Regions from separate parts of the Kitasatospora sp. NBC_00458 genome, predicted to be linked through region 1. Evidence: riboswitches for the same ligand, from Rfam matches in the RefSeq annotation. Region 1 holds a riboswitch; each other region holds the start of a gene.
What was found. A riboswitch is a leader RNA that binds a small molecule or an ion and turns the genes downstream of it on or off. The one in region 1 is predicted to bind S-adenosylmethionine.

Region 1 (9,442 bases):
GAGCGTGAGACCGCCGGGGTTGGGCTCATCGTTGGTGGTGTGGCGGACGAAGGCCACGATCTGCTTCTTCTGCTCCTCGGGCATGGTGGTGTCCGGGAAGGACGGCATGTTCTGCGGGCCGGTCTGCATGGCCTCGTAGATGTGCTTCGCGTCCACGCCCTCCAGCGACGGGGCGTACTTGCCCTGGGTCAGGGCACCGCCCTGGCCGGCGAAGTTGTGGCACTGGGCGCAGTTGGTGCGGAACAGCTCGCCGCCCTTGGAGAGGTCCTCGGGGTTGGTCGAGGTGTACTGCTCCTCGGTCGGAGTCACCGGGCCGGGGCCGAGCGAGGCCACGAAGGCGGCCATCTGGTCGATCTCGGCCTGCGAGTAGATGTTCTTCTTCTTCGGCACCTGGGCGCCGGGCTGCTGGGCCGGCATGCGACCGGTGCCGACCTGGAAGTCGACCGCGGCGGAGCCGACGCCGACCAGGCTGGGACCGTCGCTCGAACCCTGGCCGTTCAGGCCGTGGCAGGAGGAGCAGCCCACGGCGAAGAGCTTCTTGCCCTCATCGATCGCGAGCGACTGCGCGGCGACGTCGGCCTGCGCCTTGTCGGCGGGCGCGAACGCGGCGTACAGCCCCCCGGTTGCCGCCAGGGCGAGAAGTAGGACGACCAGCGCCGCCAGTGGGTGGCGCCGTCGTGCGGAGAGCTTTTTCACGGAATAACCCCGGTGTCAGGATCTGGTCGACTGGTGGGTGCACCCGGCGGCCGGTCTGGCCGGCACGAGGCGGCCTGTCTAGGGCTGCGCGCGCGGTCGGTCGGTGGGAGCGTCGCCACCGGCGAAATCGGGCCGTCGCCCAGGAGGGCGGGACCCGGAGCCGGTGGCCAGCGACCTGATCAGCTGGTTACTTGATCAGGTAGATGGTCGCGAACAGGCCGATCCACACGACGTCGACGAAGTGCCAGTAGTACGACACCACGATCGCGGCGGTGGCCTGCTCGTGCGTGAAGCGCTTGGCTGCGTACGTCCGTCCCAGGACCAGCAGGAAGGCGATCAGACCACCCGTCACGTGCAGACCGTGGAAGCCGGTGGTCAGGTAGAACACCGTGCCGTACGGGTCGGAGGACAGCGAGAGACCGTCCTTCTTGACCAGCTCGGTGTACTCGAAGATCTGGCCGCCGATGAAGATCGCGCCCATCACGAAGGTGATGACGAACCACGAGCGGAGCTTCTTCACGTCCCCGCGCTCGGCGGCGAAGACGCCGAGCTGGCAGGTGAGCGAGGAGAGCACCAGGATCGTGGTGTTGACCGAGGAGAAGGGCACGTTGAGGGCGTGCGCCTTCTCGGTCCAGTACTCGGCTCCCTTCACGGAGCGGAGCGTGAAGTACATCGCGAAGAGGGCCGCGAAGAACATCAACTCGGAACTGAGCCAGACGATCGTTCCGACGCTGACCATGTTCGGCCGGTTGACCGATCCGTGCGCGTGCCCGGTTTCTACTGCTGTTGCTGTCGCCACGACGGACATTATGTCGGTCCCTTATTCCGTCTTCACGTCGGGGGGTGTCCCTCGGAGTGTCCGGTGCGTGCGGTATGCCCCCCTGGTGCCCGACGGGCCGTCCGTACCGGTGCTGAGCAGCGGCGTGTCCCTTTTCTGATGGTTCTTCGAAGGCGTCTTCGACCCCGATGCCCTGCGTGTCGTACCACCCCCCGGAGGCCCGTCGGTAGTAAGGGGAGAAGGCCCCCGTCCGCCGTACGGGTGGACTGCGGGCGTGAGGGTGACGCGCTGTCCTCCGGCCGGACCATCGGTGGGCGCGGCGGCTTGAGACGGATCGCGCGGGAGTGGCTCGGCGGCCGGTGATCGGGAGTAGCATCCGGGGAGAGGCGAACGTGGTCCGGATCACACGTGAGGGAGCAGGGCCCATGGCGTACACGACCGACGAGACGCTGACCGTTCTCGTCTACAGCCACGACCGCACGACCCGCGAGCAGGTGCTCACGGCGCTCGGCAGCCGGGTGGCCGAGGATCTGCCGGAGCTGTCCTACCTGGAGTGCGCGACCACCCCCGCGGTGCTCAGGGCACTGGAGAAGGGCGGCGTGGACCTCTGCGTGCTGGACGGGGAGGCGGTGCCGGCCGGCGGGCTCGGGCTCGCCCGGCAGCTGAAGGACGAGATCTACGGTTGCCCGCCGCTGCTGGTGCTGATCGGCCGGCCGCAGGACTCCTGGCTGGCCGCCTGGAGCCGGGCCGACGCGGCGATCTCCCAGCCGGTGGACCCGGTGGCGCTGGCCGAGGCCGCCGGCACCCTGCTCCGCGCCCGGCTGGCCAAGCGGGCGCCGGCCGCCCGGTAGGCGCGCCGGCCCCCCGGGCGGAGCGGGCGAAGCCACCCGGGACGGGGCGTTCCGGACGGGGCGCGCGGACCGGGCTCCCGGGCCGCGCGTCTCACCACGGGAGAAGAAGGGTGAACGGCCGAGCCCCCGCGCCCCGCCGCTCGATAGGCTGACTCCATCCCTACGGTCATCCCCGTACGACGGGGAACGAGAGCTGGAGTCAGCCATGGTGAACGTGCACCCTGCGAACGGCGGTAGCGACCCCGCGCAGGTGGTCCGCACCTGGCCGGACATCCTGTCGGTGCTGCTGCGCGGCGAGGACCTCGACCGTTCCGCGACCGCGTGGGCGATGGACCGGATCATGAGCGGCGAGGCCTCCCCGGTCCAGGTGGCCGGGTTCATGGTGGCGCTGCGGGCCAAGGGCGAGACGGTCGACGAGATCTCCGGCCTGGTCGACTCGATGTACGCGCACGCCGAGCCGCTGTCCGTCCCCGGCCCGGCGGTGGACATCGTCGGCACCGGTGGCGACCGGGCCAAGACCGTCAACATCTCGACCATGTCGGCGATCGTCGCGGCCGCGGCCGGCGCCAAGGTGGTCAAGCACGGCAACCGGGCGGCCTCCTCGTCGAGCGGCTCCTCGGACGTGCTGGAGAAGCTGGGCATCCGGCTGGACCTGTCGCCGCGCCGGGTCGCCGAGGTGGCCGAGGAGGTGGGGCTCACCTTCTGCTTCGCGGCGACCTTCCACCCGTCGATGCGGCACGCCGCCCCGGCCCGGCGCGACCTCGGGGTGCCGACCGCGTTCAACATCCTCGGTCCGCTCACCAACCCGGCACGGGTCACCGCGCACGCGATCGGCTGCTTCGACACCCGGCTCGCGGCGCTGATCGCCGGCGTGCTGGCGCGGCGCGGCTCCACCGCGCTGGTCTTCCGGGGTGACGACGGCCTCGACGAGCTGACCATCACCACCACCTCGCAGGTCTGGGTGGTCCGCGACGGCGCCGTCACCGAGACCTCCTTCGACCCGCGCGACGTCGGCATCGAGCCGGTCGGCATCGAGGCGCTGCGCGGGGCGGACCCGGCGTACAACGCCGAGGTCGCGCGCCGGCTGCTGGCCGGGGAGCACGGTCCGGTCCGGGACGCCGTGGTGCTGAACTCGGCGGCGGCGCTGGTGGCGCTCGACCTGACCGACGCGCCGCTGGCCGAGCAGCTGGCGGCCGGCATGGCGCGGACGGCGGCGGCGATCGACTCGGGTGCCGCCCGGGACCTGCTGAAGCACTGGTCGGAGGCCACCGCCGGAGCCTGAGGCGCCGTCAGGGGTCGGCCGGGGCGTCCCGGCCGGCCCTTTCGCGTTCCCGCGCCCGGGCGGGGCGGAGGTCCGGAGGGCCCGGGGCCGACCGGTCCCCGGACGGCCGTCCGGGATGTGGACCCCTGTTTGACCACCGGGCGGACGCGACCTAGAGTTTTCGCCAGGTCATGAGCGACAGCGTCAAGCCCCAGCTGGCTGTCCGGCAACCCTCCGTCCGTGGCGGGGTGCCCTGGGTGAGGACCGGGTCATGCGGCGAACCGTCCGCGTGACAAGCGCGGACACCGGACGACTTTGCACTCCCGGGGTCCTGACCCGTAGAAGGAGTGCATCCCCATGTCCCTTTCCTCCCCGCAGTCGCCGGCCGCCGTCCTCGACCAGGCGCCCTCCCCGCAGGCCCTCCTCAGCGTCCTCGGCCACGACGTCCAGGTCCCGCTGGCCACCGGTGAGAAGGTCGGCTACGCGGCGCTCGACTACGCCGCCAGCGCCCCGGCGCTCCAGCGGGTCTGGGACGACGTCGCCGCCTACGCCCCCTACTACGGCAGCGTGCACCGCGGCGCCGGCTACCTCTCGCAGCTCTCCACCGACCTGTTCGAGCAGAGCCGCCGCACCGTCACCGAGTTCCTGGACCTGCGCGAGGGCGACCAGGTGGTCTTCACCCGCGCCACCACCGACTCGCTGAACCTGCTGGCCGCCGCCGTCCCCGCCGGCACCCGGGTGTTCGCGTTCGAGACCGAGCACCACGCCTCGCTGCTGCCCTGGGCGCACGCCGGCCTGGCCGTCACCTACCTGCGCGCCCCGCGCTCGCACGCCGAGGCGGTCGCCGCCTTCGACGCCGCGCTGGCCGAGGCCCCCGAGGGCCCGAAGCTGCTCTGTGTCACCGGCGCCTCGAACGTCACCGGCGAGCTGTGGCCGGTCGCCGAACTGACCCGGACCGCCCACCGGTACGGCGCCCGGGTGGTGCTGGACGCCGCGCAGCTGGCCCCGCACCACCGGGTCTCGGTGCGCGAGCTGGACGTGGACTGGATCGCCTTCTCCGGGCACAAGCTGTACGCGCCCTTCGGCGCCGGGGTGCTGGCCGGCCGGTCCGACTGGCTGGACGCGGCCGATCCGTACCTGGCCGGCGGCGGCGCCACCCGGACCGTGGCCCGGGAGGAGGACGGCTCGGTGGCCGTGCAGTGGCACACCGGCCCGGCGCGGCACGAGGCCGGCTCCCCGAACGTGATCGGCGCGTACGCGATCGCCTCCGCCTGCCGGGCGCTGACCGAGGCCGGCTTCGACGCCCTGGAGGCCCGCGAGCGCGCGCTGGTCGACCGGCTGAAGGCGGGCCTGGCGGAGGTCCCGCAGGTCAAGGTGCTCAACCTGTTCGGCCCGGAGTCGGCCCGGGTGGGCGTGCTCTCCTTCGTCGTCCAGGGCTGGAACAGCTCGCACTTCTCGGCCGCGCTCTCCGCCGAGTACGGCATCGGCGTGCGCGACGGCCTGTTCTGTGCGCACCCGCTGGTCCGCACCCTGCTCGGTGACGAGGACGTCGCGCCGTCCGAGTGCGGGGCGCCGGAGCCGTCGCTGCCGGGCGAGCGCAGCCTGAACGCGATCCGGGTGAGCTTCGGTGCGGGCACCCCGGACGAGCACGTGGACCGGTTCCTGACCGCTGTCCGCGAGCTGGTCACCGACGGCGCGGCCTGGAACTACCGGAACGAGGGCGGCCGCTGCGTCGCGGACACCCGGCGCGGCGCCTGAGCGGGCGCCCGGCACTCCGACGGGCGGGGCGCCCGTCGGAGGACTGACGGGTCAGGCGTCGAGGCCGATCGCGAAGGCGGCTTCGAGGTCGTGCTGGGAGTAGGTGCGGAAGGCGATCTGGGTCTCGGTGTGGGCCACGCCCGGGACCTTGTTGAGCCGGCCGGGGATGACCTCGGCGAGGTCGTCGTGCCGCCGCACCCGCACCATCGCGACCAGGTCGTACCCGCCGGTCACCGAGTAGACCTCGCTGACGCCCTCGATGGCGGCGATCGCCTCGGCGATCTCCGGGATGCGGTCGACACTGGTCTTGATCAGGACGATGGCGGTGATCACGGTGCGAGCTCCTTTGTGAGGTGCCGCCAGGGTATCGGGCGTCAGCCGGGCGGTCGCGGGGGGCGGGCGGCCCGGGTCCGGCGCTCGGCGAGGGTGCAGGCGTAGAGGAAGCCGGCCGCGAAACCGATGACGTGCACCAGGTAGGCGACTCCGGGGCCGGCCGAGTGGACCGACCACCACTGCAGGGCGAACCAGAGCCCGAGCACCAGCCAGGCGGGGAACCGCAGCGGCAGGAAGAGCAGCAGCGGGACGAGCGTGGTGACCCGGGCGCGCGGGTGCAGCCGGAGGTAGACGCCGAGGACGGCCGAGATCGCCCCGGAGGCACCGATCAGCACCCGGGTGGAGTTCGGCGAGTGCGCCTCGGCGAGCGCGAAGCCGTAGGTGGCCACCGCGCCGGCCGCCAGGTAGAAGAGGACGAACCGGGAGCGGCCCAGCCGCCGTTCGACGGTCGGGCCGAAGACGTGGAGGAAGAGCAGGTTGCCCAGCAGGTGCAGCCAGCCGCCGTGCAGGAAGAGCGCGCTGAGCACCGAGAGCGCCGGGTGCTTCCCCGGGGTCGGCGCGGCCGGGCAGCCGGGCACCGGGTCGGGGGCCTCGGCCAGCTGTTCGGCGGTGAGCGGGTGCCCGGTCAGCAGTTCGGCGGGCACGGTCCCCCAGCGCTGCTCGTAGCGCTGCTCGGCGCAGACCCGCTCCTGGCCGCGCCCGTACAGCGGGTTGAGTCCGGCGGCGGGCCCGAGCAGGAAGACCAGGGTGTTGAGCGCGATCAGCACGTAGCAGACCGCCGGAGCGGTGGCGGCCGGTCGGCCGTCCCGTGCACCGGCGTGGTCGAGGACCGGGATCGCCATGCGGCCAAGCATCCCTCCGCCGGGCCGGCCGGCACCGCGTCGTTACGGCAGGTGGCCCAAGGCGGCGATCGCCGTGACCGGTGGTCACGAAGGTTGCCCCAGGCAATAGGCTTGGGGCGGGCATTCCCGCCTCCCGCCGCCGACGCCGGGGCTCCGGGGGGAGCGCCTGAGCCCATCCAGGGACCACCCGAGAGGACCCCCGATGACCGTCCCCGCCCTGACCGCCGAGACGCGCTGGCGCTGCACGCTCTGCGGAAACCTGACCCGCTTCGACGTCACCCGCACCGCCCGGGTGACCGAGTTCCTCCACTTCGACCTGGCCGGCGAGTCCAAGGTCGAGGAGACCCAGATCCTCAGCGAGACCGTGGAGTCGGTGCGCTGCCGCTGGTGCAACGCGGTGGACCAGGTCGAGCTGGTAGCCCGTCCGGGCGCGGCGGACGCCGGGGCCGAGGCCGCCGGCGAGCAGGGCTGATGCCCGGTCCGTGCGGTGGGCGGCACACGGCGTGGCCGTCCGCCGCACGGGACAATACGGAGAGAACGCGCGGAGTGTGACGGGGGTGGCGGCCACCGGCCGTCCCCCGCTGGACCAGGATCGGAGCCGAGGACGTGGTGGACGCAGCGAAGGAGCCCGCCGGGCCGCAGGGGCAGCAGCCCGCTGTGGACGCGCAGGCGCCGGACGCGGCCGGGGCCGCTCCCATCGGAACCGAGGGCGCGGCCGGGACTGCCTCCGGCGAGGAGCCCGGCGGCGGTGACGAACCGGCGGCAGCCGACGGTGGAGCGGCCGGAGCGGACGCGCACGACGGGGCGGATTCCCCCGGCCGGTCCCCGGACGGCGGTTCCGGGGCGGACGACGCGCCCGACCGGCCGGACCGCGGCGGCGGGTCCGAAGCGGAGGCGGAGGCCGAGGCGACCGCCGAGCGCCTGGACCGCCCGCTGCCCGAGGGGGTGCGCCGGCGGGTGGTCGGCCTGGCCGCCGACGCGCTCGGCGGCCTGCCGCTCGGTGAGCTGCCGCAGTCGCTGCGCCAGTACGCCAAGTTCACCCCGGCCCGCCGGGCCAAGTACGCCGCGACCGCGCTGGCCGCCGCGCTGGAGTCCGAGCCGGCCTTCCGGGTGCGGATAGCGGAGCGGCTGAGACTGGGCCAGCCCGATCTGGTCCGGGCCCTGGAGGCGGGCACCGTGCCGGGCGCCGCCGATCCGATGGACGTGGCCGCGGCCGCCTACCTGGTCCGTTCGGCGGGCTGGAGCCGGCTGGTCGCGGAGGCGGGCGAGGAGGCCGAGCGGGCCGGCGCCGAGGGCGCGGCGGCCGAGGCGGCCCGGCTGGTGGAGAAGCTGCAGGCCGAGCTGACGGAGCTGAGGGCCGCCGCGCGGGCCGACCTGGACCGGCACCGGGCCGAGTCGGAGGACGTCCGCAAGGAGGCCGAGTCGCTCCGCCGGAAGGTCCGTTCGCTGGAGAGCGACACCCGCCGGGCGCAGGCCGAGACCCGCAAGCTGGCCGCCGAGCTGGAGGCGGTCAGGGCGCAGACGGCGGCCGAGCGGAGCGCCGGCGAGAGCGAGACGCGGCGGCTGCGGCACCGGGTGACGGAGCTGGAGAACGCCGTGGAGCAGGGCCGCCGGTCGGCCCGCGAGGGGCGCAGCGTCGAGGACATGCGGCTGCGGCTGCTGCTGGACACCGTCCTGCAGTCGGCCCAGGGGCTGCAGCGGGAGCTGGCGCTGCCGGTGTCGCAGATCCGTCCGGCGGACCTGGTGGAGGCGGTGGTGCCGGGCTCGGCCTCGCCGCACGACGTGGCGCGGCGCGGCCTGGCGGAGGACGACCCGGCGCTGCTGGACCAGCTGCTGGCGATCCCGCAGGTCCATCTGGTGGTGGACGGCTACAACGTGACCAAGACCGGCTACCCGACGCTGCCGCTGGAGCAGCAGCGGATCCGGCTGCTGGGCGGGCTGGCGATGCTGGCCCAGCGCACCCAGGCGGAGGTCACCTGTGTGTTCGACGGCCAGGACCTGGACGTGCCGGTGATCATGGCGCCGCCGCGCGGGGTGCGAGTGCGGTTCAGCCGGACGGGGGAGACGGCGGACGAGCTGATCCGCCGGCTGGTGCGGGCCGAGCCGCAGGGGCGCCCGGTGGTGGTGGTCTCCACCGACCGGGAGGTCGCGGAGGGCGTGCGGAAGGCCGGCGCGCGCCCCGTGGCCTCCGTCCTGCTGCTCAACCGGCTGGCCCGGCCGTAACCGTCCCCCGGATCCGGGGGACGGGAATGACGCCTGGTCAGTGCCCGGGTTGCGGTGATGTGCGGATCTCGTGAAGTCAGGGCGGGGGAGACGGGTTCACGCCAACGGGGGAGTGGCGCAATGCGTGGATCTTCACTAGGGTCTGGCGTCAAACCTATTTTCCGGATTCTCACCCGAACAGGTGAGTCCATTGGAAGAAGGAGCCGGTCTTTTGGCCTCCCACCGCCGTCCCAAGCAGCCCAGCCGCGCGCGGGTGTCCGTGCTCACTGCGGCCGCTGCGACCGCGGTCGCCCTCTCCGCCCAGGTCGCCGCGCACGCCGCGCCCAGCCCGTCCCCCAAGAAGGAGGACGTGAAGGCGCAGATCGACCAGTTGCAGGAGGAGGCCGAGCAGGCCACCGAGCGCTACAACGGCGCCAAGGAGCGGACCGACCAGCTGCGCAAGCAGGCCGACCAGCTCCAGGACCAGGTGGCCCGCGGTCAGGAGCAGATGACCCAGCTTCAGGCCGGGCTGGCCGAGGTGGCCGGTGCGCAGTACCGCACCGGCGGCATCGACCCGTCGGTCCAGCTGATGCTCTCCTCGGACCCGTCCGGCTACCTGGACAAGGCCTCCAGCGTCCAGCAGGCCAGCTCCAGCCAGACCGAGGCGCTGAAGGGTCTCCAGGACCAGCAGCGCCGGCTGGACCAGCAGAAGGCCGAGGCG
Region 2 (9,442 bases), 1.4 Mb from region 1:
AGTGGTTCAGCGGGCCGGCGGCCGCGTGGACCTCGGTGCTCGGGATCGAGGAGGAGTAGCAGTTCGGGTCGCCGTTGACCAGCGAGGGGTTGGCCATGTTGCGGATCGGGCCGCGCCCGACCAGGTTGACCATCTCGCCGACGGTGTAGTCCGGGCTGTCGTACGGGGACGGCTCGTTGGCGTAGGCCTCGGTCAGCGCGCCGAAGATGTCGCCGGTGCCCTCGCCCAGGCCGTTCTCGTTGTTGGCGCCGCCGGGGGTGAACTGGTCGATGCCGTGGCCGAACTCGTGGCCGACGACGTCGATCGAGGCGATCCACTCGTTGGCGTTGTTGTGGCCGATCGAGACGGAGGAGCCGTCCCAGTAGGCGTTGACGTCGTTCAGGCCGACCTTGACCGGCCAGCTGCCGCCGTTGCCGTTGTGGCCGTTGCGCCCGAGCCAGTCCCGGAGCATGTCCCATTCCTTCTGCGCCGCGAACATCACGTCGCCGCAGGAGGTCTCCTTGCTGGTGGAGGTGCCGTTGCCCCAGGAGTCGCTGGACTTGGTGAACACCTGGCCGGTGGAGTAGTCGGCACAGGTCAGGCCCGGCCGGCTGGCGTCGCGCAGCGAGTAGGAGCTGCCGGAGCCGCTGGTGGTGATGGTGACCGGTGACGGGCCGTTCCACTTGCTGTTCAGCGTGCCGGCCCGGACGTCGTCGTAGCTGTCGACGACCTCGCCGCTGCGGGCGTCGACGAAGACGTGCAGGGTGCTGGGCGCGGTGGCGGTGCGGCCGGTGAGCACGGTCTCCCAGGCGAGGCGGCTGACGCCGTCCTTGACCCGGACGACCAGCCGGCGCGACTGCACGCCGTCGACGGTGGCCAGCTTGGTGCGGGCGGTCTTCTCCGCGTTCGCGGCGCTGACCAGGGGGGTGGTGGGCACGCCGATCGGCGCGGAGGACGCGGACTGCGATCCGCGGACCTTGCCCTGGCCGTCGGCTATGACGACGGCGTCTCCGCCGACCACCGGCAGGCCCTTGTAGGTGCGCTCGTAGGCCACCGAGTAGAGGCCGGCGAGCCAGGGGGTGACGGACTGCCGCTCGTACGACTCGCCCGGCCCCTTGGCCAGGGCGTCCAGGCCTGCCGCGGCCGCCTGGTCGGCGGCGTTGACGGCGGCGGTCAGCGCGCTCGGCGGCGCGACGGCCGTCGGGCCCGGGTCGGCGGCGGCCTGCCCGACCGCGGTGGCGGTGAGCATGCCGGCCAGGACGGCCAGGGTGGTGCCCGCCGTCAGTAATCTGCGTTTCATTCCGAGGCTCCTCGAACGTGGGGGTGCTCGACCGCGGACGACGTGCCGGAAAGGCGCTCACCGCGGGCCGCATGGGGGACGGCCGTTGCGGGCGTCCGCGCTCGGGTGCCGGAACCCTCACACGCCGTCATGCCACGGTCAACGGGTTCGGCGGGCACGGCGAGTGGTTGGCAAGTTCTGTCAAGGCGCCGTCCCGATAGCGGGGTTGGTGTCCGAAAGGGCAGCACGGGAGGCCAGGGCATGTGCAGAGGTTGAGACCACATAGTGGAGAGGTTGAGACCAGAGGGGAAAAGTGGTTGAGACCACGTCATGTACGGAGAGGCGCTCCGTCCAGTACCGTCCTCCTCAGCGGACCTCCCCACCGGAAGGCCCGGGAGCGCACTCGGGAGGGCAGCCCCGTTGCACCGGAACCGCGGCGCGGCGACCTTCGCCGAGGACGAGCGCTGGCGTGCCTTCGGCATCCGCCTGCGGCAGTGGCGCCGGCGGGCCGGCCTCACCCAGGCCCAGCTCGGCGCCGAGATCGGCTACGACCACACCGCCGTCAGCAAGCTCGAACACGGCACCCGCCGCACCAGCCCCCGCCTCGCCGACCGCCTCGACGACCTCCTCGCCGCCGGGGGCGAACTGCGCACCGCCTGCCGCCGGGCCGAGGACGGCGCACCGGAGGACGCCGCCGCCGCCCTCCCGGCCGACTGGGCCCGGCCGCCGCTGCCCGACCCGCCCGTCTCCCTCGTCGGCCCGGCCCTCCCGCCCGGGCTCTCCGTCTGGGTGCCCGCGCGCCTGCCCGACTACGGGATGCTCTGCCCGCTGCACGACGCAGCCGGCTGCGCCGTCCCCGAACCCGCCGACCTCACCGCCCTGCACGCGGCCTTCCGCGCCGCCGACCCCGGGACCGCCCCGCCCCTCGACCCCGACACCGCGCACGCCCTCACCGGCCTGCTCGCCGCCCACCTGCGCGCCGGGGAAGCCCCCACCGGCCCGGGCAACGCCGCGGTCGAGGAGACCCTCCGCGTCATCCTGCGCCGCCTCACCGCCCGGCCCACCGGCCCGGCCCGCCGCCCGCTCGCCCGGCTCGCCGCCGAGTACGCCCACGCCGCGGGCGCCCTGCGCATGCAGGACGGCCGCAACGCCACCGCGATGGCCTGCTTCGACCGCGCGCTCAGCTGGTCCGAGCTGGCCGGCGACCCCGCCACCCAGGTCGCCGCGCTCAGCGACATGAGCGCCCTCGCCCGCCTCGACGGCGACCCCGCCGCCGCCCTCGGCTACGCCCGCGAGATGGCCCGGGCGGCCCCCGACCGGCACTGGGCGGGCGCGATGAGCCAGATCGGCCAGGCCCGGGCCTACGGCCTCGCGGGCGACGTCCGCGCCACCGTCCGGCACATCGCCCGCGCCCGGCTCCACCTCGACCACATCAGTGCCCACGACGAGGCGGACGCGGCCTGGCTCTCCATCGCCTCGATGCGGCTGCGGGTCGAGGCGGGCGCCGCCGCCGCGCTGCGCGACGCGGCGGCCGCCGCCGACGACCTCCGGCTGGCCCGCCGCGCCGTGGCCGCCGCGGAGACGGCGCTGGCGCTCCTCGCCCCGGATCAACTGCCCTCCGCCCGGCTGCTGTTCACCGTCCGGGTGGCGGACTGCCTGCTGGTGGCGCGCGATCCCGGGGCGGCGGCGGAGCTGCTCGGTCCGGTGCTCACGGCGGGCGGTGGCGTCGCGGGGCTGCCGGCCCTGGTGCGGCACGAACTGGCCGGACTGCGGGCGCGGCTGACGGAGCACGGGCTGACGGGGTAGCGGGGGCGCCGTCCGCCCCGCGCGGGCGCGGTGCCGCCGCCCCGCGGCGCGGCGGGCGGCCCGATGCGGCCCGGTGGGCAGCCCGGTGAGGCCCGGTGGGCAGCCGGCGGGGATCGGTGGTGCCGACGGGTGCCGGTGGCTGCCGGCGGGGAGTGGCGGGATCTTGGCGGGAGCAGGCGATCACGCCGATCGCGCACCCGGCCCCGCCCGGGCGAGGATCGGATCACCGCCCCAACCGAGGCAAGGAGCCCCCGCCATGACCGGCAGTGCCGTTCTCACCGTCCCCGCCGCCGCGCCCGAGGCCGCCGCCGCCCACTACCTGGCCCGGCTCGCCTTCGAGGCCGACGTCTCCGACGTCCGCGCCGACCTGGCCGCCGGGGTCCCCGGGCTGGTGGTCGTCGACTCCCGGGCCGAGGCGGCCTGGGCGCAGGGCCGGATCCCCGGCGCGCTGCACATCCCGACCGCGCGGATCCCCGAACTGGCGCCCGCGCTCGTCGACCCCGCGGCGACCGTCGTCACCTACTGCTGGGGCCCCGGCTGCAACGGCGCCACCCGCGCCGCGCTCGCCTTCGCCCGGCTCGGCTACCGGGTGAAGGAAATGCTCGGCGGTTTCGAGTACTGGGCCCGCGAGGGCTTCGCCTACGACACCGACCGGGGCACCGGACAGCGCCCCGTGGACGACCTGACCGCACCCCGCTCCGGCATCACCTGCGCCTGCTGAGCGCGGTCGCCCGGGCCCTTCGCGCACGGCCCGCCGGCCGACCCCTGCCGACCCCCTACGCCCGACGACCCGTCAGACCGGAACCGCCGGTCCGGACCCCGGCGTCCGCTCACCGCCCCAGTGTGGCAACGGTGTTGCGTCCGCATTGCGCCCCGTTTCGGGAGACCGCGCACGAGGTCCGGACCGGCGGATTCGTGCGTTCCGCCGAGGGTTCCCGCAATTGACGGGATCGGCGGCGCCTTCCTAAACTCGGACCGGCGAAGAATGTCAGCCACAGGCCCCGGCCGGCTGACTGGCAACCCCCACACCGCGGTGGGGTGCCCCGGGGATAAGCCGGGTGACGTGGCGTTCCGGTGACGCGTCGTCACAAGCGCGGTCATGGCCCGGTAGGGCGCGGGGGATGGAGAACGTCGTGGAACAGCGGGCGGGCGGACGCAACGCCGCGAGCCTCAGGCTGGTGGCCAGGCTCGACGTCGACCTGCTGCGGCGCGCCAGCTCCCTCTGTCGCTGACGCCGGTCGGCCGGCCGGGCAGCACTGCCCGTTCCGGTCGGTCCGTCCGATTCCCTCGCCCACGCCCCGTGCGAGGAGGAGCGCCCAGCGGCCCGTCCTCCCGTGCGCACTGCTCCAGGAGAACGGATGTCCACCTTCCCCGCGCCCGCCCCCCGAGACCTGTCGAGAACCCTCCCGGTGGGCCGGGAGCCCGAGTACCGGAGGCTGCGCGAGGCGTTCGACCGGTGCGCGGCCGGCGCCGGAAGCGTGATCGTGCTGCACGGATCGGTCGGCAGCGGCCGCAGCGACCTGCTCTACGCCTTCACCGACACCGCCGCCGAGCGCGGAGCGCACGTCCTGGTCGGCACCGGCTCACCGCTGGAGCGGGAGTTCCCGCTCGGCCTGGCCCGGCAGCTGCTCCAGGGCGCCGACCTCGAACCGGAGGAGGCCGCGGCGGCGGAGACGCTGCTCGCCGACGGCGCCGCGGAGGGCTCCCGCCCGACCCCGTCGGACGGCCCGCAGGGGCGGCTCACCCAGCGCACCCTGGAGGGCCTGTTCCGGCTGGTCCGGCGGCTGGCCGAGCGCGCCCCCGTGCTGATCGCCGTCGACGACCGGCAGGACGCCGACCCGCAGTCGCTGGAGTTCCTGCTCTACCTGGTCCGCCGCACCCGCAGCGCCGGCGTGCTCACGGTGCTCAGCTCACGCGAGACCATGACCCCGTCCAACCCCTTCTTCGAGGTCGAACTGGCCCGCCAGCCGCACCACCAGCACATCCGGCTCGACCTGCTCTCCACCGAGCTGGTCGCCGAACTCCTCCGGACCCGGCTCGGCGCGGCGTCCGTCCGGCTGGCCGCCGAGGCGCACGCCCTCACCGGCGGCAACCCGCTGCTCGTGCACAGCCTGATCGGCGACCAGGAGAGCGCCGGCGTGCCGGACGAGCTGGTCGTCGGCGAGGGCTACCGGCGCGGGCTGATGCACTGCCTGCACCGGATCGACCCGCTGGCCCTGCACTACGCGCGCGGTGTCGCCGTGCTCGGCCCGTCCGCCACCCCGGAGCTCCTCGCCGAACTCCTCCTGCTCGCACCGGACTCGCTGCCCAGGGCGCTCTACCTGCTGCACGCGGCCGGTCTCTTCCGGGACGGCGGGTTCCGCCACCCGACCGCGGCCGGTGACCTGCTCGCCGCGATGCGGCCGGTCGAACTGGCCGCCCTGCACCAGCGGGCCGGCCGCCTGCTGCGGGCGGCCGGGGCGGCGGACGCGACGGTGCACGGGCACGCCCGGGTGGCGGAGGGGCACCTGCGCAGCTCCCTGTCGGCCGGGGAGAGCGTGGTGCCCCGCCAGGGCGCGGGCCCGGGCTCGGGCCCCGGTGCGGACCCGGCGGCCGGAGCCGGGGCGGGTACGTACGGCTGGCCGCCGGGCCTCGACGGTTCCGGCGGTTCGCACGCTTCCGGCGGTCCCGGCGGCTCCGGCGGCTCCGGCGGTTCCCGCGTGGACGGTGCCCTCGGCGGCGCCGGGAGCACCGGGGGCTTCGGGGCCGCCGTGAGCGCCGTCGGCAGCATGGCCGGGAGCGCCCTCGGGAGCGCCGCCGGCTTCGGCGGCGCCTGGGCGGTGCCGGAGCCCGGACCCGTCGCGGGAACGGCGGCCGGACTCAGGGACGGGTTCTCGGACGGGCTCGCGGGCTGGCTGACGGGCGGCTCCCTGAGCGAGCCGTCCGAGGCTCCGACCGGCGGTCCCGGCGGCCCGGCGGGCTGGCCCGGCGGACCCGCCAGCACCGGAGGGTTCGGGCCCGAAGCGGGCCACGGCCCCGCCGTCGGCGTGCTCGGCTCCTTCGGTACGGCCGCCGTCGAGTGCGTCCCCACCCTGCCCGGCACGGTCACCGACGCGGACGCCGCGCTGCGGCACGAACTCAAGACCGTCCGCCACCACTTCTGGCACGGCCGGACCGAGCAGGGCGTCGCCGCGCTCACCCGGTTCGAGGCCGCACCCGGCAACGCCGCCTCCGCCGAGGCCCTGCGGTACTGGCTCGCCTACTGGTACCCGGGACTGCTGCCCAACCCGGCCCGCCCGCAGCCGGCCCGGTCCGGGGCCGCGGCCGACCACCGGGGCGACGGCATGCGGCTGCTCGCCGGGCTGCTGGCCGGAACGGTCACCCCGGAGGCGGCCGTCGTCCAGGCCGAACTCGTCCTCCGCGCCGGCCGGCTCGGCGGAGTCCGCACCGAGTCGCTGACCGCCGCGCTGACCGTCCTGCTCTACGCCGACCGGGCCGACCGCGCCGCCCACTGGTGCGGTCCGCTCGCCGCGCGGGCCGGAGTCCGCTGCGGCGCCAACTGGCACGCGCTGCTGGCCGCGCTGCGCGCCGAGACCGCGCTGCGCCAGGGCGACCTGCGCGGCGCCGACGAGGCGGGCCGCGCGGCGTTCGCCCACGTCCGGCCGGAGGCCTGGGGGGTCGCGGCCGGTCTGCCGCTGGCCACCATGGCCGCCGCCCGGACGGCGGCGGGCCTGCACCAGGACGCCGCCCACTTCCTGGAGCTGCCCACCCCGGAGGGGATGGCCCGCACACCCGCGGGGCTGCACCACCGGTACGCGCTGGCCGGCCACCGGCTCGCCCTCGGCCGGGCCGAGGAGGCGCTCGCCGACTACCGCGCCTGCGGTGACGCGATGGCCCGCTGGGGCCTGGACCACCTGCCCGCGATCGCGCCCTGGCGGCTCGGTGCGGCCCGCGCCCACCTCGCCCTCGGCCGCCGTCCCACCGCGGCCGCCCTGGCCGACCAGCAGCTCGCCCGGCTCGGTCCGTCCGGGCACCCCCGGATCCGCGGCCTGGCGCTGCGGATCAGGGCGGCGGCGGGCGAGCGGTCCGAGCGGACGGAGCTGCTGGAACGGGCCGTCGCCCTGCTGGAGGAGGCCGGCGCAGAGGCCGAGCTCTCGGCCACGCTCTCCGAGCTCAGCGAGGCCCACCAGAGCGACGGCGACCCCGGCCGCGCCCGGCAGACCGACCGCAGGCTCCGGCGCAGCCCGGCGCTGGCGGTCGTGCCCGCCGAGGGCTCGGCCGCGGAGCCGCCCGCCGGCGGGCTCTCCGAGGCCGAGCGGCGGGTCGCCGAACTGGCCGCCCGGGGCCTGTCCAACCGGGACATCGCCCGCAAGCTGTACATCACCGTCTCCACCGTCGAGCAGCACCTCACGCGGGTCTACCGCAAGTTGGGCGTTCGGCGCCGGGTCGACCTCGCCAAGCTGGTCGGCCCGGGCACGGGGGCCGCCGCGTCCGAGGAGGGGCACGTCGCGGTGCTCGCGGGCAGGGGGCGGCCGGCCTCCCTCGTCGCGGGCTGAGGCCCGTCGGGGAGGCTCCCCGCGCCCGCCCCTACCGGTCCGGTCCGCGGCCGGACGGGGCGCCCGGTGGCCGGCGGCGGCCGGACCCGCCAGAGGCGAGGGCGGTGAGGGCGGGGGCTGCGCGGGCGGACGCCTTCGAGGCCCGGCCCCGAGCTCCGGCCGGCGCGGACCGGTGCCGACCGGCACAGATCAGTACGGACCGGTACGAACCGGTGCGGACCGGGGCCCGACGGGGCAGGGGTGGTCCGGGTGCGAGCGGTCCGGGAACCGGTGGCCGGGTGCCCGGGGCCGGGGCCGGAGCGGTGGTCGGCCGCAGGGCCGCGGGGCCGCCGACGGGCCGTCCGATCAGCTCGTTTAGGGGTTCGACAGGGGTTCCATAGGGGCCCCGCGGAGCGACCCGGACGGAACTCTGGGGCCATCACCGAGCAACCGGCCCTCAGGAGTGGAACCCACCATGGCGCGCCTGGACCCCCTCGACCCGTCCGCACCGCAGCCCGGCCCGCCCGAGGCGGTGGCCGTCGTCGGCGTCGCCTGCCGGCTGCCGGGAGCGGCGGACCCGGAGGCGTTCTGGCGGCTGCTCGACACCGGTGCGAGCGCGGTCGGCGCCGTCCCGCCGGAGCGCTTCGCCGGTGGCGAGCCGCCCCGGGCGGCCGGGTGGCTTGACCACGTCGACCGCTTCGACCCCGAGTTCTTCGGCCTCTCCCCGGCCGAGGCGGCCGCGGCCGACCCGCAGCAGCGGCTGGTCCTCGAACTCGCCTGGGAGGCGCTGGAGGACGCGGGCCTCCTGCCCGGGACCCTGGCCGGCGGCCGCACCGGCGTCTTCGTCGGCGCCATCGCCGCCGACTACACCACCCTGACCACCGGGGCCGGCGCGATCACCCGGCACAGCCTCACCGGCCTCAACCGGGGCATCATCGCCAACCGCGTCTCCTACGCCCTCGACCTGCGCGGCCCCAGCCTCACGGTGGACTCGGCGCAGTCCTCCTCCCTGGTCGCCGTCCACCTGGCCCTGGAGAGCCTGCGCGGCGGGGAGTCGGACACCGCCCTGGTGGCGGGCGTCAACCTCAACCTGTCGCCCGACTCGACGCTCACCGTCGACCGGTTCGGCGCACTCTCGCCCGACGACCGCTGCCACACCTTCGACGCCCGGGCCAACGGCTACGTGCGGGGCGAGGGCGGCGTGCTGCTGGTGCTGAAGCCGCTGACCCGCGCGGTGGCGGACGGCGACCGCGTCCACGCGGTGCTGCTCGGCAGCGCGGTCAACAGCGACGGCGCGACCGAGGGCCTGACCGTGCCCAGCGCGGACGCCCAGGCGGCGGTGGTCCGCGAGGCCGCGCGCCGGGCCGGGGTGGCCCCCGGGCTGGTCCAGTACGTCGAGCTGCACGGGACGGGCACCCGGGTCGGCGACCCGGTCGAGGCGGCCGGCCTGGGCGCGGCGCTGGGCGCCGGGCGTCCGGTCGAGCGGCCGCTGCTGGTCGGCTCGGCGAAGACCAACGTCGGTCACCTGGAGGGTGCTTCGGGGATCGTCGGCCTGCTGAAGACGGTGCTGGCGGTGCGCCACCGCCGGCTCCCCGCGAGCCTCAACTTCGACACGCCGAACCCGGACATCCCGTTCGAGCGGCTCGGTATCGCGGTCCGGACCGGGTCGGGGCCGTGGCCGGACGCCGACGGCCGGCTGATCGCCGGCGTCAGCTCCTTCGGCGTGGGCGGCACCAACGCGCACGTGCTGGTGGCGGACGTCCCGGAGACCGCCCCGCCGACGGGGTCCGGTGACGCACCGGACGCCGATGCGGCGCAGGCGGACGCGACGCCGGCGGACGGGGCGCACGAGGAGCTGCCCCGC
Region 3 (9,442 bases), 2.4 Mb from region 1:
AGGTCGCGCCAGCCGAGGTTGGCGGAGAAGACCGCGATGCCGTTCTTCTCGTCGATCGTCCCGGGGACGGCGACTCCCGCCGCCAGTGGGGCGACGCCGAAACGGCTCCGGCCTTCGTCCGCCAGGTCGGCGGCGAAGTCGAGGATGGCGGTGACCACGGCGTCCGTGCCGTGTTCCCGCCCGGTCGGGCGTCGTGCTTCGAACAGCACGGAGCCGTCCTGGGCGAGCAACGCGGCTTTCATGCCGGTGCCGCCTACATCGAGTGCGATGACGTGCTTCACGGGGGACAGTTTCCCTTGGGGGCTCGGAGAGGTCTAGTCCAGTTGTCGGATTGGTCTGGTCCAACAGAGTGAGCTTTGTCGCAGAAGCGTGCGGTGTGCGGCACTTTGCACGAGCCCCGTCAGGCTCCTCGGGGGCGGGTTCGGCAGGTTCGGCGCCGGATTTCGTTGCGCATCGTGCAACGACCTCCGCACTTCGATAACTACCCGGCGCGGACCGGCCAGAGGTGTGGACCACTGAGTGGCGGGTTTGGCACCCTTGCCGCCTCCCCCCGGCCGGATCCCCCCGATCCGGTTCGTCGCTCCCCCAAGACTCCCCCTCGAAGGCGGTACCCGCGTTGGACAGGCGCGCCCAGGTCCCCACCCGGTTGTCCGGCATCGCACTGGCCGGAGCAATGGTGCTCACCGGCTGCGGCGGCCAGGACGACGGTCCGGTCACCATCCGGCTGGTCGCGGCCGACTACGGCGAGAGTGCGGACACCAGCTCCAAGCTCTACTGGGACGACGTCGCCCGCCGCTTCGAGGGCGCCAACCCGGGCATCAAGGTGGACGTCCAGGTGGAGAACTGGACCGACATCGGCAAGAAGGTCGACGACCTGGTCAAGAGCGGCAAGTCCCCCGACCTGCTGCAGACCGGCGGCTTCGCCGACCAGGCCGCCTCCGACCGGCTGTACACCGCCTCGGACGTGCTCTCGCTGGAGACCCAGGCCAACATCATGGAGTCGTTCTCGCACGCCGGGCAGGTACTCGGCACGCAGTACGGCATCCCGTTCGTCTCCTCCTCCCGGGTGCTCTTCTACAACAAGGCGGTCTTCCAGAAGGCCGGCGTCGACAAGCCGCCGACCACCTGGAACGAGCTCAAGCAGGCCGCCGAGAAGATCAAGGCCAAGGTGCCGGGCGTCACGCCGTACGGGCTGCCGCTCGGTCCGGAGGAGGCTCCGGCCGAGTCGATGCTGTGGACGCTCAGCGGCGGCGGCAGCCTCTCCGACGATGTCGGCAACTACACCATCGACAGCAACCAGAACCAGGCGACCTTCAACTGGCTCAAGACCAACCTGGTCGCCACCGGTCTGACCTACCCCGAACCCGGCAAGATGAACCGCACCCCGGTGTTCACCGACTTCGCGGCCGGGAAGGTCGCGATGCTCAACGGGCACCCGACGCTGCTGCGGATGGCCACCAAGGGCAAGATCGACTTCGGTACGGCGCCGATCCCGAAGAAGGACGGCCTGGCGAAGACCGGCAGCCTCGGGGTGGCCGACTGGATGATGGCGTTCAAGGCCAACGGGCACAAGAACGAGATCAAGAAGTTCCTGTCCTTCGTCTACACGAAGGACAACCAGCTCAAGTTCGACGAGACCTACAACCTGCTGCCGGTCACCCAGGACGCCTTCGACGCGATCAGCAAGGACCCCAAGCACGAGGACCTGAAGCAGTTCGCGGCCGGGCTCGGCAACGCGAGCTTCTACCCGTTCGGCGACCCGGCCTGGGCCGAGGTGTCCAACCGGATCAAGGCCGGGATCGGGGCGGCCGCGACCGCCGACCCCAAGCCGGTCCTGGAGGACCTGCAGCAGACCGCCGTCAAGGAGGCCGCCCGGGCCCGCAAGTAGGCTGGCCGGCATGGGCGCGGGTGAGCTGGACGAGCGGGACCGGGCGGTGCTGGAGCTGGAGGGCCGCTCCTGGCGGACGGCCGGGGCCAAGGAACGGGCGGTCCGGGAGGAGCTCGGGCTCTCCAGTACCCGGTACTACCAGCTGCTGAACGCGCTGCTCGACCGGCCGGAGGCGCTGGCGCACGCGCCGGTGCTGGTCAACCGGCTCCGGCGGGTCAGGGACGCCCGGCGCGCGGCGCGGTAGCGCGCGACCGCGCCGGGCCCCGGCGCGCGCTCCGACGGGTGACCCCCGCCCAGCCTGGGTACGGTGCCTGGCATGGGCCTTGCAGACATCGCGCGACCGACGACGGACGACGGACGGGCGGGCCTGGCGGCGCTGCTCGCCGAACCGCGGACGGCGGTGGTCGCCCTGGACTTCGACGGGACGCTGGCACCGATCGTGGCCGACCCGAGCCGCGCCCGGGCGCACCCCGGCGTGGTCGACGCGCTGCGCGGCGTGGTGCCGCACGTCGGCGCGGTCGTGGTGGTGACCGGGCGCCCGGCCGGGCTCGCGGTGGAGTACGGGGGCCTCGCCGCGGTCGGCGGGGTCGTGGTGCTCGGGCACTACGGTGCGGAGCGCTGGGAGGACGGCGAGCTGTCGGCGCCGCCGGTGCACCCCGGGGTCGGCGCGGCGCGGACGGCGCTGCCGGACGTCCTGGCCGCGGCCGGGGCGCCGGACGGCACGTGGGTGGAGGACAAGGGCAGGTCGCTGGCCGTGCACACCCGGCGGACGGCCGCGCCGGCCGCCGCGTTCGAGCTGCTGCGGGAACCGGTCGGCGCGCTGGCCGCCGCGCACGGGCTGGTCGTGGAACCGGGCCGGCTGGTGCTCGAACTGCGGCCGCCGGGGGTCGACAAGGGCGCTGCGCTGGAGGGCTTCCTGCGGGAGCGGGCGGCCCGCTCCGTGCTGTACGCGGGGGACGACCTCGGCGACGTGGCGGCCTTCGAGGCCGTGGAGAAGCTGCGCGGGCAGGGCCTGGCCGGGCTGCTGGTCTGCAGCGGCGCGGTGGGGGACGCGCCGGTGCGGGAGCTCGCCGACCGGGCGGACCTGGTGGTCCCGGGCCCGGCCGGCGTGGTGGAACTGCTGGCGGCGCTGGGGGAGGAGCTCAGCGCAGCGCGTTGAGCTGGTCGAGGAACCACTGCTGGGGCGGGAGCGCCGTCGCGGCGGCGGCGAGCCGCTTGGTGCGGTCGGCGCGCTCGCCGGCCGGCATGGTGAGCCCGGCGTGCAGGGCCTCGGCGGTGGCGACGACGTCGTACGGGTTGACGGTGAGCGCGTCGTCGCCGAGCTCGGCGTGGGCACCGGCCTCACGGGACAGCACGAGGGCGCAGCCGTCGTCGGAGACGACCGGGACCTCCTTGGCGACCAGGTTCATGCCGTCCCGGATCGGGTTGACCAGGGCGACGTCGGCCAGCCGGTACGCGGCCAGCGAGCGCGGGAAGTCGTCGTCGACGTGCAGGATCAGCGGCTGCCAGCCGGGGGTGGCGAACTCCTCGTTGATCTCCTCGGCGAGCGCCCGCACCCGGGCCGTGTAGGCGCGGTACTCGGCGAGGTCGGTGCGGGACGGGTAGGCGAAGGCGATGTGGACCACCCGGTCGCGCCACTCGGGGCGGGTGCGCAGCAGGTGCCGGTAGGCCTGGAAGCCGCGGACGATGTTCTTGCTCAGCTCGGTGCGGTCGACCCGGACGACGGTCCGGCGCCCCCCGACGGCCTCGCGCAGGGTGGCGAGCCGCTCGTCGACGTCGGGGCGGTGGGCGCGCTCGCGCAGGAATCCGGCGTCGGCGCCGAGGCCGTGGACGCCGAGGCGGGTGGTGCGGCCCCCGTGCGTGACGGTGAGGGCGGCGCGGTCGACGGCGGCGCCGAGGACGCTCTCGCAGCAGTCGGCGAAGGCGAGCGCCCAGCGGCGGGTGAGGAAGCCGGCCCGGTCGGCGCCGAGGATGCCGGTGAGGACCGTCCGGGCGACGTCGTCGGGCAGCAGCCGGAAGTACTCGGGCGGCGCCCAGGGGGTGTGTGAGAAGTGGCCGATCCGCAGGTCGGGGCGGGCGGCCCGGAGCAGTGCCGGGGTCAGCGAGAGGTGGTAGTCCTGGACCAGGACGGCCGCGCCGGGGGCGGCCTCGGCGGCGAGGGCCCCGGCGAAGGCGGCGTTGTACGCGGTGTAGGCCTGCCACTCGGTGCGGAAGCCGGCGTCGAAGGCGGGTGCGGTCGGGGTGTCGTACAGCAGGTGGTGGATGAACCAGAGGGTCGAGTTGGCGACGCCGTTGTAGGCCCGCGCGAAGGTCTCCGGGTCTATGTCCAGCATCCGGACGGCCTGCCCGCCGACGTCGTGGCCGGCCCGGTCGAGGCGGCCGTCGGGGGCCTCCCGGGCGGCCCGGCGGTCGGCGTCGGAGAGGGCGGCGCAGACCCAGACGGCGTCCGGGTCGTCGATGGCGGAGAGGCCGGAGACGAGGCCGCCGCCCCCTCTGCGGAGGGTCAGCGTGCCGTCGTCCGCGGTGCCGAACGACACTGGTCCCCGGTTGGACGCCACCAGGACGGGGGCGGTGCCGGTCGGATTCGAACGTTCGGTCGTGAGATCGCCCATGGTTGGTTGGTTGCCGGGGGGTCCGGGCCGCAAACCCGTCGGGGAGGCCCTAACGCCGGGTGGCGTATTCGGGGACGGTGTGCATCGGGGGGCGTTCGGTGGCGGTGACCGGGTGGGTGTGGGCGGTGAAGGCGCGGGTCTCCGGGTCGCGGGTGAACTGGGTGAGCAGCGGGTGGACCAGGTCGGCGGAGGCCTTGAGCCGGTGGGTGCGGTCGAGCCGTTCGAGGGCGGTGCGGTAGATGGTGGCGGCCATCCGGCCGAGGGCCTGGCCGTCCTGGTGGCGGTGGTGGCGGACCCCGACGTCCACCTGGGCGAGCGCGTCGAGTCCGGCCGTCTCCAGGGCGTCGACCAGCAGGCCGAGTTCGACGCCGTAGCCGGTGGGGAAGGGCAGGCGTTCGAGCAGTGAGCGGCGCGCCGCGTACTCGCCGCCGAGGGGCTGGACGAAACCGGCGAGTTCCGGCCAGTGCAGGTTGAGCAGCGGGCGGGCGACCAGTTCGGTGACCCGGCCGCCGCCGGAGGGGATGACGGCGGCGTCGCCCGTGGCGGAGTCGCCCGGCGCCACTGCCAGCGGGCGGTCGTACATGGCCTTGACCAGCTGGATGTGCGCGTCGGTGAGCAGCGGGCCGATGATGCCGGAGACCAGGGCGGGGTCGAACTCGCGCAGGTCGGCGTCGACGAAGCAGACGATCTCGCCGTGGGTGACCAGCAGCGAGCGCCAGAGCACCTCGCCCTTGCCGGGGGCGGCGGGCAGCCGGGGGAGGATCGCGTCGCGGTGGAACACGGTGGCGCCGGCCTCGGCGGCGACCGCGGCGGTGGCGTCGGTGGAGCCGGAGTCGACCACGACCAGCTCGTCGACCAGCGGCAGCCGTTCCACCAGCTCGCGGCGGATGATGCGGACGATGTCGCCGACGGTGGCCTCCTCGTCCAGCGCGGGCAGGACGACGCTGACCGTGCCGGCCGGGCCCAGGGCGCGCTTGGCCGCGAGCAGGAGGTCCACCGGGCGGTCGGCCGCGCTCCACGAGCGCCGGCGCAGCCAGGACGCCGTCTCGGGGAGGAGCTCGGGGATCGGTTCGGCGGGCACTGTTCTCTCCTCGGCGGGTTCGGATGGGACGGGTCATCTCGCGTGGCGGACGGTCCCGTTCGGGGTTGACGCCTTCGGTTACAGTCTTCGTACAGCGGTCGGACCTTCGCACGCCGGGGTCTCCGCTGAGCACGACCACAACTTCACAGAGCTCATCCAGAGGGACTGAGGGAACGGCCCGTCGACGTCCCGGCAACCTTCTCGCGCGGCTGTCTTCGACAGGCCCCGGCGGGACAGGTGCCAATTCCGGCCTGTGGCGCGACCGCGTCACGGGGAAGATGAGGAGAGAGGCCTCCGCCATCATGGCTATCGACACCGCCGCACCCGTCACCGTTGACCTCGGCCCCGCCGCCGCGCTGTCCTGTCGCGAGTGCGGCACCCGGTTCCCGCTCGGCCCCAGCTTCGCCTGTGTGGAGTGTTTCGGCCCGCTGGAGATCGCCTACGAGTTCGGCAGCGAGGGCGCGGAGGAGCTGCGCAAGCGCATCGAGGCCGGTCCGGCGTCGATCTGGCGGTACGCGCCGCTGCTGCCGGTGCCCGCCGACGTCGCCACCAAGCCGAACCTGAACCCCGGGTGGACCCCGCTGGTGAAGGCCGACAACCTGGGCCGCGAGCTCGGGTTCACCGCCCAGCTGCACGTCAAGGACGACTCGGGCAACCCGACCCACTCCTTCAAGGACCGTGTGGTGGCGTGCGCGATCGAGGCGGCGCGGGCCTTCGGCTACACCACCCTCTCCTGCTCCTCGACCGGCAACCTGGCCGGTGCGGTGGGCGCGGCCGCGGCCCGGGCCGGCTTCAAGTCCTGCGTGTTCATCCCGCACGACCTGGAGCAGGGCAAGGTCGTCATGGCCGGTGTGTACGGCGGCGAGCTGGTCGGCATCGAGGGCAACTACGACGACGTGAACCGCTTCTGCTCCGAGCTGATCGGCGACCCGGCCGGCGAGGGCTGGGGCTTCGTCAACGTCAACCTGCGCCCCTACTACGGCGAGGGCTCCAAGACGCTGGCGTACGAGATCTGCGAGCAGCTCGGCTGGCGGCTGCCGGAGCAGATCGTGATCCCGATCGCCTCGGGCTCGCAGCTGACCAAGATCGACAAGGGTCTGCAGGAGCTGATCAAGCTGGGCCTGGTCGAGGACCGGCCGTACCGGATCTTCGGCGCCCAGGCGGCGGGCTGCTCGCCGGTGTCGGCGGCGTTCAAGGCCGGCCACGACGTGATCCGGCCGGTCAAGCCGGACACCATCGCCAAGTCGCTGGCGATCGGCAACCCGGCCGACGGCCCGTACGTGCTCGACATCGCCCGGCGCACCGGCGGTGCGGTGGAGGACGTGACGGACGAGGAGGTCGTGGCGGCGATCCGGCTGCTGGCCCGCACCGAGGGCGTCTTCGCCGAGACCGCGGGCGGGGTGACCGTCGGCGTGCTCAAGAAGCTCGTCGAGACCGGGCAGCTGGACCCGTCGAAGGAGACCGTCGCGATCAACACCGGCGACGGCCTCAAGACGCTCGACGCCGTCTCGGAGGCCGGCATGACCGCCGTGATCCGGCCGACGCTGGCCTCGTTCCGCGACGCCGGCCTGGCGTCGGCCTGACCGGCCCGTTCCGGGCCCTGCGCCCGCCGCCGTCCCAGCCCCGCCCCGCCCCCCCGCAACGAGGAGATGACCCCCATGAGCGCCAACGTCCGCATCCCGACCATCCTGCGCACCTACACCGGCGGCGCCAGTGAGGTGGCCGCCGAGGGCGCGACCCTGGGCGACGTCATCGCCGACCTGGAGAAGAACCACGCCGGGATCGCCGCGCGCATCCTGGACGACACCGGCAAGCTGCGCCGTTTCGTGAACGTCTACGTGAACGACGACGACGTGCGGTTCGCCGAGGGCCTGGCGACGGAGATCAAGGACGGCGCGAGCGTCTCGATCATTCCGGCGGTGGCCGGCGGCTGCTGAGCGCCTTTTCGCCGTTCCCGGCCGTCCGCAGCACGGAATTCCGTGCCGCGGACGGCCGGTCGTATTTTGGCGGGAATATTTTCTGTCCGAGTCGGAGTAAAGTGTCGCTGTACCGGGAACAGCGCCACCCCTCCCCGCTCTCCCCGCGACCCGATCCGCCCGCACCCGTACCGCCGCCGACCGTCCGGTCGTTGAGACCGGCGACCGGGCCGCGGCGGGGAAACATGTCAGGCCGGTGTCAGAATTCTGGAGTGGATTTCGGGCATTCCGTCCGCTATGTCCGGGAGGAAAGGCGGCTTTCCTTCCGATTGCTCCCGGACTGTCCCCCGATTGTCCCGGGGAATTCCCAACCTTTGACCCTGTTGCAGAGGGCGTCGATCCGGATACATTCAGCCGCGGTCGACGCAATCGCCCGTTCGCCGGATGTCCTCCGGCGGCGCCCGGGGGATTGCGGCGTGCACGGCTGCGTCCAGGGGGGGTTCCCCGGGCCGGCCTCCAACCAGACCCGGGCCCGCAGACCTGCGGGCGCGTGAAGGGCCAGCACAGCACTAGGGGAGTTCGGAATGGCTCAGGGCACCGTCAAGTGGTTCAACGCGGAGAAGGGCTACGGCTTCATCGCGGTCGACGGTGGTGCGGACGTCTTCGTCCACTACAGCGCGATCCAGATGGACGGCTACCGCACCCTTGAGGAGGGCCAGCGGGTCGAGTTCGAGATCTCTCAGGGGCAGAAGGGCCCGCAGGCGGACATGGTCCGCGCGGCGGTCTGACCTTTCCGACACCCAGGGGTTCGGCTCGGCCCATCGGCTGGTGCACCTCTCGCTTCACGACGGGCCCGTACGGCACTCGCCGTACGGGCCCGTCGGCGTGCCCGGCCGCGGTCGGAGGGCGGCCGGGGCGGGGCCGTCGGGGCGGTGCGGCGGGGCCGCGGGCGCGGTGTCGAGCGGCCGCGGGCGCGGTGCGCGGGGGTGGCCGGGGCGGCGGGCGGAGGGGTTCGCCGGGGCTCGCGGATCGCCGATTGGGCTTGCACTCGCCCACCCAGAGTGCTAATCATTGGCGTTAGCACTCACAGCTTGAGAGTGATAAGCGGACCGGGTCGGTGAGGCCCCAGGGAGCGGTAGGGGAATGGGACCCCCGCATACCAGGGCCGTCCGTCGCGGGCACCCCTTGGTCCGAGCAGTCGACCGTGTCCCGGAGGACCACTTCAGATGGCCAAGATCATCGCCTTTGATGAGGAAGCTCGCCGCGGCCTTGAGCGTGGCATGAACCAGCTCGCCGACGCGGTGAAGGTCACGCTCGGCCCCAAGGGTCGCAACGTCGTTCTGGAGAAGAAGTGGGGCGCCCCCACCATCACCAACGACGGTGTCTCCATCGCCAAGGAGATCGAGCTCGAAGACCCGTACGAGAAGATCGGTGCGGAGCTCGTCAAGGAGGTCGCCAAGAAGACCGACGACGTCGCGGGTGACGGCACCACCACCGCCACCGTGCTGGCCCAGGCGCTCGTCCGCGAGGGTCTGCGCAACGTCGCCGCCGGCGCCAACCCGATGGCCCTGAAGCGCGGTATCGAGAAGGCCGTCGTCGCCGTCTCCGACCAGCTCCTGGCCCAGGCCAAGGACGTGGAGACCAAGGAGCAGATCGCCTCCACCGCCTCCATCTCGGCCGCCGACACCCAGATCGGCGAGCTCATCGCCGAGGCCATGGACAAGGTCGGCAAGGAAGGCGTCATCACCGTCGAGGAGAGCAACACCTTCGGTCTGGAGCTTGAGCTCACCGAGGGCATGCGCTTCGACAAGGGCTACATCTCGGCCTACTTCGCCACCGACCTGGAGCGCATGGAGGCCGTCTTCGACGAGCCGTACATCCTGATCGCCAACTCCAAGATCGGCTCGGTCAAGGACCTGCTCCCGCTGCTGGAGAAGGTCATGCA

Region 2: linked by a shared signal. The riboswitch ahead of OG550_RS04200 (AAA family ATPase) and the one ahead of OG550_RS10415 (aminotransferase class V-fold PLP-dependent enzyme) in region 1 are both predicted to bind S-adenosylmethionine.
Region 3: linked by a shared signal. The riboswitch ahead of thrC (threonine synthase) and the one ahead of OG550_RS10415 (aminotransferase class V-fold PLP-dependent enzyme) in region 1 are both predicted to bind S-adenosylmethionine.

The regions. Positions count from the first base shown of each region.
Region 1 covers NZ_CP107904.1:2,647,688-2,657,129, reverse strand. The annotation lists gene qcrC (cytochrome bc1 complex diheme cytochrome c subunit) at 1-696, opposite strand, end outside; gene ctaE (aa3-type cytochrome oxidase subunit III) at 884-1,504, opposite strand; gene OG550_RS10425 (hypothetical protein) at 1,900-2,325, shown strand; gene trpD (anthranilate phosphoribosyltransferase) at 2,531-3,607, shown strand; SAM riboswitch class IV at 3,774-3,891, shown strand; gene OG550_RS10415 (aminotransferase class V-fold PLP-dependent enzyme) at 3,944-5,344, shown strand; gene OG550_RS10410 (Lrp/AsnC ligand binding domain-containing protein) at 5,396-5,677, opposite strand; gene OG550_RS10405 (rhomboid family intramembrane serine protease) at 5,719-6,519, opposite strand; gene OG550_RS10400 (hypothetical protein) at 6,722-6,991, shown strand; gene OG550_RS10395 (NYN domain-containing protein) at 7,441-8,742, shown strand; gene OG550_RS10390 (C40 family peptidase) at 8,954-9,442, shown strand, end outside.
Region 2 covers NZ_CP107904.1:1,240,563-1,250,004, reverse strand. The annotation lists gene OG550_RS04215 (M28 family peptidase) at 1-1,279, opposite strand, end outside; gene OG550_RS04210 (helix-turn-helix transcriptional regulator) at 1,679-3,064, shown strand; gene OG550_RS04205 (rhodanese-like domain-containing protein) at 3,321-3,785, shown strand; SAM riboswitch class IV at 4,042-4,164, shown strand; gene OG550_RS04200 (AAA family ATPase) at 4,423-7,599, shown strand; gene OG550_RS04195 (type I polyketide synthase) at 8,054-9,442, shown strand, end outside.
Region 3 covers NZ_CP107904.1:5,064,965-5,074,406, forward strand. The annotation lists gene OG550_RS21105 (ROK family protein) at 1-281, opposite strand, end outside; gene OG550_RS21110 (extracellular solute-binding protein) at 617-1,888, shown strand; gene OG550_RS21115 (DUF3263 domain-containing protein) at 1,899-2,132, shown strand; gene otsB (trehalose-phosphatase) at 2,205-3,047, shown strand; gene OG550_RS21125 (alpha,alpha-trehalose-phosphate synthase (UDP-forming)) at 3,031-4,500, opposite strand; gene OG550_RS21130 (glucosyl-3-phosphoglycerate synthase) at 4,550-5,581, opposite strand; SAM riboswitch class I at 5,731-5,866, shown strand; gene thrC (threonine synthase) at 5,884-7,164, shown strand; gene OG550_RS21140 (ubiquitin-like small modifier protein 1) at 7,240-7,518, shown strand; gene OG550_RS21145 (cold-shock protein) at 8,082-8,285, shown strand; gene groL (chaperonin GroEL) at 8,724-9,442, shown strand, end outside.